2 linked regions of the Sphaerotilus montanus genome follow. The protein of the gene in region 2 interacts with the protein of the main gene of each other region in a pairwise test. Links are inferred from orthologs where the notes say so. Each region holds a gene or a part of one and is shown on either strand. Other genes may lie near its edges.

The links.
Region 1: the proteins of secD (region 2) and pheT interact in binary tests that used the Escherichia coli proteins (3 or more experiments, as listed by UniProt). The link is inferred for Sphaerotilus montanus from one-to-one orthologs.

Annotation. Positions count from the first base shown.
Region 1 is NZ_JACCFH010000001.1:3,908,752-3,914,885, reverse strand. Bases 3,098-6,134 are described here. They hold pheT (phenylalanine--tRNA ligase subunit beta), read right to left. Parts: upstream 5,822-6,134; coding sequence 3,374-5,821; downstream 3,098-3,373. Other genes in these bases: pheS (phenylalanine--tRNA ligase subunit alpha), read right to left, coding at 5,886-6,134; BDD16_RS17800 (integration host factor subunit alpha), read right to left, coding at 3,098-3,310. In the rest of the region: BDD16_RS17820 (BPTD_3080 family restriction endonuclease), read left to right, coding at 1-1,194; BDD16_RS17815 (hypothetical protein), read left to right, coding at 1,278-1,913; more of BDD16_RS17800, read right to left, coding at 2,957-3,097.
Region 2 is NZ_JACCFH010000001.1:2,097,918-2,103,938, reverse strand. What follows is about bases 1,363-4,286. They hold secD (protein translocase subunit SecD), read right to left. Parts: upstream 3,815-4,286; coding sequence 1,910-3,814; downstream 1,363-1,909. Other genes in these bases: yajC (preprotein translocase subunit YajC), read right to left, coding at 3,872-4,195; secF (protein translocase subunit SecF), read right to left, coding at 1,363-1,897. Also shown: BDD16_RS09555 (DUF1631 family protein), read right to left, coding at 1-772; more of secF, read right to left, coding at 854-1,362; BDD16_RS09535 (putative bifunctional diguanylate cyclase/phosphodiesterase), read left to right, coding at 4,332-6,021. UniProt on the Escherichia coli protein: Part of the Sec protein translocase complex. Interacts with the SecYEG preprotein conducting channel. SecDF uses the proton motive force (PMF) to complete protein translocation after the ATP-dependent function of SecA.

The sequences.
Region 1 (6,134 bases), 1.8 Mb from region 2 along the record:
GTCATTTCCGTGGCGATGCTGTCCGAAGGCTGGGACGCGAAGAACGTCACCCACATCATGGGTCTGCGCGCCTTCACCAGCCAGCTGCTGTGCGAGCAGGTGATCGGCCGCGGACTGCGCCGCGTCAGCTACGACCGAGACGAGAACGGCCTGTTCGTGCCCGAGTACGTCAACGTGTTCGGCGTCCCGCTGTCGGTGTTCGTCGATGCCGGCGAAGGGGGCGATGCACCGCCGCCACCGAAACCCAGCACGCAAATCGAATCCCTGCCCACCCGCAACGACCTGGAAGTTCGCTGGCCCAATCTCCTGCGCGTGGACATCGTCGTGAAACCCACGCTGGCGGTGAAATGGAGCGAGGTGAAGCCGCTGGCCCTGGACCCGGCAAAAACCCCGCTGTCGGCCGATCTGGCGCCCGCCGTCGGCGGTGTGGCGGACCTGTCGAAAGTCGCCAGCATTGACCTGTCCAAACTGCCCGAGGACTTCCGGGAACAGCGCATCGTGTTTCAGGCGGCGCGCAAGGCGTTCGACCAGTTCGGCGGGAACTTCAAGGGCAACCGGGAATATCTGGTGTTCCAGTTGATCCGGCTGGTGGAGCAGTTCATCCACGTGTCCGGGAAACTGGAGATCCCGAGCCTGTTCCATTCGGACGGACTGCGGCGGCGCATCCTGATCGCCCTGAACATCGACCTGGTGGTTCAGCACCTGGTCAAGTACGTGGAACAGCAGAACGTCGCCAGCATTGAACCGGTATTCGACCCCGAGCAGCCAATCGGATCGACCCGGAACATGCGCACCTGGTACACGACCAAGGGCAACCAGCCTGCGCAGAAGTCCCAGATCAGCCACGTGGTCGGCGACAGCACCTGGGAAATCTACGCGGCCACCCTGTTCGACAAAAGCGACCTGGTCACCGCCTACGCCAAGAACGACCACCTGGGTTATCAGGTGCATTACCTGTGGGGCGGATCCAAACGCCGCTACCTGCCCGACTTCATCATCCGCCTGGCCAATGGCAAGACACTGGTGCTGGAAATCAAGGGCGAGGACTCCCCGCAGAACGCAGCCAAGCGGGACGCGCTGAAACTGTGGGTCGATGCCGTCAACGCCAAGGGGGGTTTCGGTTCCTGGTGCTGGGATGTGGCGTTCCAGCCGGCCGAGATTCAGGACATCCTGCACCGGCACAGCGAGGGCTGAACGGGACGCAAGGTTTCCAGATGGTCCGCACAACTGGTGTAATTTGCCTATTGATTTCGGCAAAAAAATCGGAGGTGCGAACCATGGGCGGATTCGGAAGCGGGCGGCGCGGAAGCCGCGGCAAGGACTGCACGGACGACGTGCGGGCGCTGGACGTGCGCAGGTTGCAGCGGGACGGGCTGCTGAAGCCAGATTCAGCGTTTCGGTGGCGCTGGTCCCGCGGTGGAGAGACAACCGCATCCATCGACATCTGCGTGCAGGCCGACGCGGTGCGGCTGGACTACCGCCAGCGGTCGCGCGGCGGCGAATGGCAGGACATGGCCTATCCGGTCCGCCTGGACTGGACACCCTGCCACTTCGGCGGCGATCGTGCGTGGTGGAGATGCCCGGCGGTCGGCTGTGGCCGGAGGGTGGCGCTGCTTTACAGCGGATCGGTGTTCGCCTGCCGTCGATGCCACGACCTGGCCTATCGAAGCCAGCGCGAGTCCGAGGCCGACCGGTCCACCCGCAAGGCCGACAAGCTGCGCGAGCGCCTGCAGTGGCAACCGGGCATCTTGAACGGCGACGGCGGCAAACCCAAGGGGATGCACTGGAAGACGTACTTCCGGCTGTACGCCGCGCACAACGACGCCGCGGAAGCCATGCTGAGGGAATACGAAGTCCTGACCGGACGGCTACAGGGACGCCTGGCGGCGATCGACACGAAGGGCTGGCGATAGGGACACCCGCGCCAGAAGATCCGATGGACACACCCGGGGGGGTGCAAAACTCCAACCGGAACCACCTCGGGACACCGCGCCCCCCTCGTGCGCAGAATTTATCTGCCCAAAAGGAAAATCAAGGCGTAGACCGCGCCAGAGCACCACGGGACCACGGGACCACGTCGCAGCGGTGCCCTGAAGTTGCCCAACAGCCGACGAATTGCCAGCGAATTGCCAGAAATCAGCGATCGGACCCCAGAAAGGCCAATGGGCTAGCTCCTTGTGAGAGCTAACCCATTGAATTCATTGGTCGGGACGGTGGGATTCGAACTCACGACCCCTTGCACCCCATGCAAGTGCGCTACCAGGCTGCGCTACGCCCCGACTGCTGAGAAAGTGATTGTATGCCGGAATCAATCAGTTCGTCCAGCCTCTGTGGAGATTTTTATCCGAGGACGATGTCTGGCACGTCTGGCGACTCCGGATCCAGCAGCGCGCGGATCAGGAGCAGTTCCTCGCGCAGGCTGCGGGCACCGCTGCGCACCAGTGCGTCGCGGGCCACCTGCGGCGTGGGGACATCGGTGCTGGTCACCCGACCCGGCACCGGCACGGCAGGCATCGGTGCCAGGATCGCACCGGCACGCGGCACCGAGGACGGCATCAGCAGCGTCGCATCGACCCGACCGCCGCCGAGAATCAGGTGCGGCATGGACAGGTCTTCGCCGGCCAGATTGTCGTCGTCGAGCGCACGCGCGGCCGCCGGGCCGAGCTCGGCCAGCCGGTTGCGCGCGCCGCTGATGGTGAACCCCTGCTCGTACAGCAGGTCGCGGATGCGCCGGATCAGCAGCACTTCATGGTGCTGGTAATAGCGGCGGTTGCCGCGCCGCTTGACCGGGCGGAGCTGCGCGAACTCCTGCTCCCAGTAGCGCAGCACATGCGGCTTGACGCCACACAGCTCGCTCACCTCACCAATGGTGAAGTAACGCTTGTCGGGGATCGCAGGAAGCTGGATTTCCATTGCAAATCAATGGGTTCGGAGAGTCGGCACGGGTGCGCCGACTTTACTCGAAGTCGCCTTCCGGCGGAATTTCGCCCTGCACCACGGCCTTGAGCTTGTGGCTGGCGTGGAAGGTGACGACGTTGCGCGCGCGGATCGGGATCGACTCGCCGGTGCGCGGGTTGCGCCCCGGACGCGGTGCCTTGCGGCGGACCTGGAAGTTTCCGAAGCCCGACAGCTTGACATCGTCCCCCTTCGCCAGCGACGCATGGACGAACTCGAAGAACGCCTCGACCATGTCCTTGGATTCGCGCTTGTTCAGGCCGAGCCGCTCGAAGAGCAGTTCGGCCAGCTCGGCCTTGGTGAGCGTGGGCGCATCGTCGTCGTCAGGCAGCAGGAAGTCGGGTTCTTCATCCATGGGCGGTGGCCGTGCGGTGGGTCGGATCGGTCGGTCGGTGCGGGGGCATCGCGGGGCGCAGGGTCATGCGCCGCGCAGACGTGCGCCCAGATCGCGCTGCACCGCGTCGAGTGCAGCCTTGACCGCCTCGTCGCTGCGGGCGTCCGTCAGCGGCGCTTCATCATCCAGCAGTTCCAGCCGGATCGCCAGACTGCGCTCGCCAGGCTCGAAGCCGGCGGCACCTGCCGCAGGGCGGTAGACGTCGAACAGCTTCGCGCTGCGCAGCAGACCGCCGGTGGGCGCGGCCAGCAGGCTGGTGATCACCGCGTCATGGCCCACCGTGTCGCCGACGATCACCGCGATGTCGCGCGTGACCGCCTGCTGGCGCGGCACCGCCTGGTAGGCGGGCACATCGCGGGCCAGCAGCGCCGGCACGTCCAGCTCGAACAGCACCGGCGCGCCCTGCCCCGCCGGCAGCTCATACGCCTGGCGCCAGCGCGGGTGCAGCTCGCCGACGAAGCCGATCGCCACGCCGTCCAGCTCGACGCGGGCGCAGCGGCCCGGGTGCATCGCGGGGTGCTCGGCGGCGACGAAGCGGGCCACGCGCGGGGCGACCAGCGCCTCGACATCGGCCTTCACGTCGAAGAAATCGACCGCCCGCTCCTTCACGCCCCACTGCACCGGCTCGGCCGCGCCCCAGGCCAGACCGGCCACGCGCAGCGGCTGGTCGATGCCGACGACGCTCTGCTCGCTGGTCTGCACCGACGCATCGCGCTGGAACACGCGACCGAGTTCGAACACGCGCACCCGCGGCGCGCGGCGCGTCAGGTTGTGGCGCAGCACCTGCACGAGGCTGCCGATCAGGCTGGAGCGCATCACCGACAGCGGTGCGGCGATCGGGTTCAGCAGGCGGATCGGGTGGGTGTTGCCGGCAAGCTCGGTTTCCCAGCGCTCTTCGACGAACGAGAAGTTGATCGTTTCCTGGTAGTCGAGTGCCGCGACCGAACGGCGCAGCGCGTAGCTGCCGCGCTGGGCTTCCGGGCGCACGCGGGCGGTCACCGGGGCGACCGGCGCGGTCAGCGGAAGCTGGTCGAAGCCGATGACGCGGATGACTTCCTCGATCAGGTCTTCCTCGATCTCGATGTCGAAGCGCCAGCTCGGCGGCGTCACGGTCAGCACACCGTCCGACTCGGTGAACGACAGGCCAAGGCGGGTCAGCACCTCGCTGCACTGCGCCTGCGTCACCGGCATGCCGATCACCTTGGCGGCACGCGCCACACGCAGCGCCACCGGCTTCTTCGCCGGCAGGTTCACGATCGCGTCCGTCACCGGGCCGCACGCCGTCGCCTCGCCGCCGCAGATCTGCTGGATCAGCGTGGTGATGCGCTCGATGCGCTCGACGGTGTGGGCGGGGTCGACGCCGCGCTCGTAGCGGTGGCCGGCGTCGGTGCTGAAGTTGTAGCGGCGCGAGCGGCCGGCAACGGCGTCCGGCCACCAGAAGGCGGCTTCGACGTAGACGTTGGTCGTGTCGTCACCCACCGAGGTCGCGTCGCCGCCCATGATGCCGGCGAGCGATTCGACGGCCTGCGTGTCGGCGATGACGCCGACCTGCGCATCGACGGTGATGGTGTTGCCGTTGAGCAGCTTGAGCGTCTCGCCCTCGCGGCCCCAGCGCACCGTCAGGCCGCCGTGGATCTTGTCGAGGTCGAAGATGTGCGTCGGCTGGCCGGTCTCGAACATGACGTAGTTCGAGATGTCCACCAGTGCGCTGACCGAGCGTTGCCCGCAGCGCGCCAGGCGGTCGACCATCCACGCGGGCGTCTTGGCCTTCGTGTCGATGCCGCGCACGATGCGGCCGGAGAAGCGACCGCACAGGTCGGGCGCCTCGACGGTGATGGACAGCGTGTCATCCAGCGTGGGCACGACCGGCGCGGTCGGCAGCGTCTTCAGTGGAGCGCCGGTCAGCGCGGCCACTTCGCGGGCCACGCCGTAGACGCTCAGCGCGTGGCCGAGGTTGGGCGTGAGCTTGAGCGTGAACAGGGTGTCGTCGAGGTTCAGGAATGCGCGGATGTCCTGGCCGACGGGGGCGTCCAGCGGGAGTTCCAGCAGGCCGCCGTGGTCCTCGGACAGCTTCAGCTCGCGCGCCGAGCACAGCATGCCCTGGCTCTCGACGCCGCGCAGCTTGCCCTTGCCGATCTTGAAGGGCTTGCCGTCCTCGCCCGGGGGCAGTTCGGCGCCGACGGTGGCCAGCGGGATCTTGATGCCGGCGCGGGCGTTCGGCGCGCCGCAGACAATCTGCAGCGGGCCGTCCTTGCTGTGCGGGCCGGCGTCGACGGTGCAGACGCGCAGGCGGTCGGCGTTCGGGTGCTGCTCGGCGGTGAGGATCTCGGCGACGACGATGCCGGTGAACGGCGGCGCGACCGGCTGGAGTTCTTCCACTTCCATGCCGGACATGGTGAGCAGGTCGGCGAGCTGTTGCGTGGTCAGGTCAGGGTTGCAGTATTCGCGCAACCACGATTCGGGGAATTGCATCTCAGGTGTCCTTGTCCGGGCTCTGGGGCTTGGGCGGTGGCGGATCAGCGAGTCAGCGGATCAATCAGCGGAACTGGCCGAGGAAGCGCAGATCGCCCTCGAAGAACAGCCGCAGGTCGTTGACGCCGTAGCGCAGCATGGTCAGCCGGTCCGGCCCCATGCCGAAGGCGAAGCCGATGTAGCGCTCGGGGTCGAGCCCGTAGTTGCGCACCACGTTCGGATGCACCTGCCCGGAGCCGGCCACTTCCAGCCAGCGCCCCTTGAGCGGCCCGGACGAGAAGGCGATGTCCACCTCGGCCGACGGCTCGGTGAA
Region 2 (6,021 bases):
CACCACTGCCGCCACCGGATCCGCCTGCAGATGCGCGCATCCCACCCGTCGAGTGGCTGCCGCCGCCAGCGCCACCGCCGCCCGCCACGGGCGCAACCGGCGGCGGTCCGGCATCCCGGCTGCGCCGGATGAACTGGCGCAGGTTGACTTCCGGACACACCCCCTGGCCGATCAGCCAGCGGTTGGTCTCGTGGTAGGCCTCATGGACCAGCCCGGCAAACTCTTCGTGCAGCGGGGCCTGCACCAGACGCCAGTGCTCGACCGACAGTCCGGCGGTGCGCCAGCTGTCCACGGCGGCGCGTGCCAGCGCGTGCGGACGGAGGATGTCCTGCGGCTCCATCTCGTCGCGGCGGTCCAGCGCCGACATGCGGTAGCGCAGGTCGGAGAACTCCCAGCTCGCCTTGTCCATCATGGCCAGGGCCATGCGCGACACCAGGATCTCCAGATCGATCGTCGAGTCATCGACCAGCGCCAGGTCACCCACCTGCGTGGCGACGGGCCGGGAGCCGTGCGCAGGGTTCGGACGGCCGGCCAGCACCGCGGCCAGCTGCGCCACGAACAGCTGCTGCCAGTTGCCGGCCTGACGCGGCAGATCGACCAGCAGGTCACGGCGCTTGAGCATGAGGTCGGGAGGACCGACCTGCGTGCACTGCTCGCGCAGCCGGTCGATGACCGCGCGCACCGTGCGGTTCAGGCTTCTGGAAACCTGATCGCAGTAGAGGCGGCGGGCCTGCGCAGCAAGAACCGAGGACGGGGCAGCAGCGGAGGCCATGGGTGTCGAGCCGGAGTCCGTGCGAACGGATCAGAAGATGAAAGAACCGCCTACTCTACACCAGCCAAATGCGCGCGGGCGTCAGACCACTGCGCCTGAATTCGGATCGTTCGGATCCTGGTCCTTGCGGACGTTGCCGATCAGATCCTCACGCTTGACACCCAGCCACATCGCGATGGCCGCGGCCACGAACACCGACGAGTAGATGCCGAACAGGATGCCGATCGTCAGCGCCAGGGCGAAGTAGTGCAGCGTCGGGCCGCCGAACAGCAGCATCGACAGCACCATCATCTGCGTCGAGCCGTGCGTGATGATCGTGCGGCTCATCGTGCTGGTGATGGCGTGGTCGATGACCTCGGACGTCGTCATCTTGCGGAACTTGCGGAAGGCCTCGCGGATCCGGTCGAAGATCACCACCGACTCGTTGACCGAGTAGCCCAGCACCGCCAGCACCGCCGCCAGCACCGCCAGCGAGAACTCCCACTGGAAGAAGGCAAAGAAGCCCAGGATGATGATCACGTCGTGCAGGTTGGCGATGATCGCGGCGACCGCGAACTTCCACTCGAAGCGCACGGCCAGATAGATCATGATGCCGGCGACCACGAAGGCCAGCGCCTTGAGCCCGTCCTCGGCGAGCTCCTTGCCGACCTGCGGGCCGACGAACTCGCTGCGGGTCAGCTTGAGCGGCTCGGTGGCGGTGGCGCCGGAGCCGGCCTCGCAGGCCTGGCGGCTGATGGTCTCGCCCTTGGGCGTGGTGGTCTGCACCGGCTTGAGCAGGCCACCCTCGGCGGCACAGAGCTGCGCGTAGACGCGGCCCACCACCTCGGACTGCTTGACATCGCCCCGCAGCGGCAGGCGGATCAGCACGTCGCGCGAGGTGCCGAACTTCTGCACCTGCACCTCGCCGAAGTTCATCGCCTCGACGGTCGAGCGCACCTTGGCGATGTCGGCGCTCTGGGCGTACTCGGTCTCGATGACCGTGCCGCCCGTGAACTCGATCGACAGGTGCAACCCGCGCGTGAACAGGAAGAACACCGCCAGCGCGAAGGTGACGAAGGAGATGACGTTGAACACCAGCGCATGCCGCATGAACGGGATGTCGCGCCGGAAACGGAAGAATTCCATGGCGGGCTCCTGTCAGGCCTTGGGGGTGGTGACGGCGGTCGTGGTCGGCGAGGAACCCGGCACGGACGCCGGCTTCCAGACCTGACCGATCGAGACGCCCTGCAGCTTCTTCTTGCGGCCGTACCAGAGATTGACCAGCCCGCGCGAGAAGAACACGGCCGAGAACATCGAGGTCAGGATGCCCAGGCAATGCACCACCGCGAAGCCGCGCACCGGCCCCGAGCCGAAGGCCAGCAGCGCCACGCCGGCGATCAGCGTCGTCACGTTCGAGTCCAGGATGGTGGCGAAGGCCCGCTCGTAGCCGAGGTGGATGGCCATCTGCGGCGAGGTGCCGCTGCGCAGTTCCTCGCGCACGCGCTCGTTGATCAGCACGTTGGCGTCGATCGCCATGCCCAGCACCAGCGCGATGGCGGCGATGCCCGGCAGCGTGAGCGTGGCCTGCAGCATCGACAGGATGGCCACCAGCAGCAGCAGGTTCACGCCCAGTGCCAGCGTCGAGAACACGCCGAACAGCATGTAGTAGGCGGACATGAAGATGGCGATGGCGATGAAGCCGTACAGCACGCTGTCAAAGCCCTTGGTGATGTTCTCGGCGCCCAGGCTCGGGCCGATCAGGCGCTCCTCGATGATCTCCATCGGCGCAGCCAGGGAGCCGGCACGCAGCAGCAGCGCGGTGTCGGCCGACTCCATCGGCGTCATCGAGCCCGAGATCTGCACGCGGCCCCCACCGATTTCCGAACGGATCACCGGCGCGGTCACGACCTCGCCCTTGCCCTTCTCGAACAGCAGGATGGCCATGCGCTTGCCGATGCTCTCGCGCGTCACGTCGCGGAAGATGCGCGAGCCGCGGGCATCGAGCGTCAGGTGGACGGCGGGCTGCTGGGTGTCGTCGAAACCGGCCTGCGCGTCGGTGAGGTTCTCGCCCGTCAGCACCACCTGGCGCTTGACGATGATGGGCACGCCGCCGCGCTCCAGGAACTTCTCGGTGCCGAAGGGCACGGGGCCGCTGCCGGTCAGCGCGGCCTGCGCCTCGGCGCTGTCGTCGACCATGCGCACTTCGAGTGTCGCCGTGCGGCCGATGATGTCCTTGGCCTTGGCCACGTCCTGCACGCCGGGCAGCTGCACGACCACGCGGTCGGTGCCCTGCTGCTGGATCACCGGCTCGGACACGCCGAGTTCGTTGATCCGGTTGTGCAGGGTGTTGATGTTCTGCGTCAGCGCCTGCTGGCCGACGTTGCGCACCGCCTCGGGCTTGATGCGGCCGGTCAGCTTGAGCTCGGCCGGGTCGGTGCCTTCGGTCCAGGCCACGTCCGCCTGGGCGTCGGTCAGCGCCAGGCGCGCCTTGTCGAGCGTCTCGCGGTCGCGCAGGCGGACCTCGATGCTGTCGCCGGCGCGGTTGATGCCGCTGTGGCGGATCGACTTGTCGCGCAGCAGCGTGCGCACGTCGCTGGTCAGCGACTCGGTCTTCTTGGTCAGCGCCGCGGCCATGTCGACCTGCATCAGGAAGTGCACGCCGCCGCGCAGGTCCAGACCCAGGTACATCGGCAGCGCGTGCAGGCTGGTCAGCCACTGCGGCGAGCGCGAGACCAGGTTCAGCGCGACGATGTACGACGGGTCGGCCGGATCGGGATTGAGCGCCTTGACGATCGCGTCACGCGCCTTGAGCTGCGCGTCGGTGTCGGCCAGACGGGCCCGCACCGACAGCCCTTCGAGCTGGACGAAGTCCGGCTGGAGCCCGGCCGCCTTGACCGCCTGCTCCACGCGCGAAACCATGCCCGCGTCGATCTTGACCGTGGCCCGGGCGCTGGAGACCTGCACGGCAGGCGCCTCGCCGAAGAAGTTGGGCAGGGTGTACAGCAGCCCCACCACCACGGCGATGCCGAGGATCAGGTACTTCCACCAGGGATAGCGATTCATCGTGCTGACCGGCCTGGGACAGGCGCGCTCTCTATTGTGGGTGAGCCAGAGGGCAGATTACTTGATCGTGCCCTTGGGCAGGACCTGGACCACCGCGCTGCGCTGGAGCTGCACGACCACGTTGCCGGCGATCTCGACGGACACGTACTGCTCGTCGACCTTGGTGATGCGGCCCAGCAGACCACCACCGGTGACGACCTCGTCGCCCTTGCCGAGCGCGTCGATCATGGCCTTGTGCTCCTTCTGCTTCTTCATCTGGGGGCGGATCATGATGAAGTACAGCACCACGAACATCAGCACCAGCGGCAGCATCTGCGTCAGGGATGACATGCCACCGGCTGCGGCGCCTGCGGTCTGTGCGTAGGCATTGGAAATGAACACGTTCGAACTCCTCGACGGGGAAGGACAGGGTTGTCGGATGAGACAAAGCGTTGGATTGTAGGGCCCCCGCACATGGCCCGTCCCTGGGCAGCCCGGGCGGGGATCAAGCCCGCCCGCACCACTCCGATAAGGTGGCATGGTTTCCTTCCCCCTGCCCTCCGCGAGTGGACCGACAGCGTACCGCGGCACGCTGCCCGTCCTGGATGCCGTGCACGGCGGTCCGTGCCCGCCAACGCGGGTGCTGCTGCAGGTCAGCCGCCCCTGGCGGGCGATGCTGGCGGGCGCCCTGCTGGACCGCGGGCTGCAACCGGTGCTGCCGGGAGAGCACGGGCAGGCGCCTGCCGATGTCGTGGTGCGGGAGTTCGGCCCGCCACGCGGCGCGAACCGCCAGCACGCGGCCGACCTGCGTGCAGACCCGGGCAGCGGAGCGCCCATGGTCGCCTGGCTCTCGCCACAACCCGGGGACGACACCACCGTGCTGCGCCACCGCGCGCTCGACGCCGGCGCCGTGTCGCTGGTCCGCGCCAGCGCGCATCCGGACGAGCTGGTCCGCGTCGTCGGCCACCTGGGCCGGCTGCGCGCCGGGCCCGCCGCTGCGGAGGACATCGCCGCGACGCTGCACGCCCCGCTGACCCGCGTGCTGCAGCACGCCAGTGCCAGCGCGCAGGTCGGCGCGCTGGTGCTGCTGGGTCTGGAGCGCTTCGACGAGGTCGTGCTGACCCTGGGCGCCGACCTGCGTGCGCCGCTCCAGCAGGCGATCGAACACCGGCTGCAGGTGGCGCTGGTGGCCATCGAGGCACGCCACGCCGGTCGTCTGCGGGCCCAGTTGACCCGCTGCGACGACGGGCTGGCCGTGATCATCGTGCCCCTGGCGCGGTCCGCCGACGCCGAGGCCCTGGCCTGCGAACTCCTGCAGCGACTCGACGACCCGGTCGATCTGGGCGACCACCGCCTCGTCGTGGGGGGCCATGCGGGAGTGGCCGTGTTTCCGCACGACGGCCACCAGCCCGAGGTGCTGATCCGGCACGCCACGCTGGCCCGGCACGAGGCCAGGCGCCAGGGCCGCAACGGCTGTGTCGTCTATGGCTCGGCGCTGGGCCGTGGCGCGATGCGCCGGCTGCAGCTGGAAGGAGCGCTGCGCCGGGCGCTGGCGCAATCGAGCTTCGAGCTGCATTTCCAGCCACAGGCCGATCTGCACACCGGCGCGCTCACGGGCGCCGAGGCCCTGCTGCGCTGGCGCGACCGCGACCTCGGCCGGATCGAGCCGGTCGAGTTCATCGCGCTCGCCGAAGACACCGGCCTCATCACCCGGATCGGCACCTGGGTGCTGGAGAACACCTGCCACCAGATCCGGCGCTGGCGCGACCAGGGGCTGGACGTGCCGCGCATCGCGATCAACGTCTCGCGGCTGGAGATCGCCCAGCCCGACTTCGTCTCCGGCGTGCTCAGGACACTGGTCGACCACGGCCTGCCCGGCGGCACGCTCACGCTGGAGCTGACCGAGCCGGCGCTGATGCACGACGTCGAGCGGCTCGGCCAGCGCCTGCAGGCGCTGCGCGCGGCAGGGGTGCGCATCGCGGTGGACGACTTCGGCAGCGGCTACTCCTCGCTGGCCAGACTGAGCCGGCTGCCGCTGGACGAGCTGAAGATCGACCGGGTCTTCCTGGCCACGCTGCAGGGCAACGGCGCCAAGGTCGCTGCCGCCGTGATCGGTCTGGGGCACACGCTGGGGCTGCGGGTGGTGGCGGAGGGGGTCGAGCGCGAGGACCAGCTCGACTTCCTGCGCCGCCACGGCTGCGATGAGTTCCAGGGCCACCTGCTGTCGC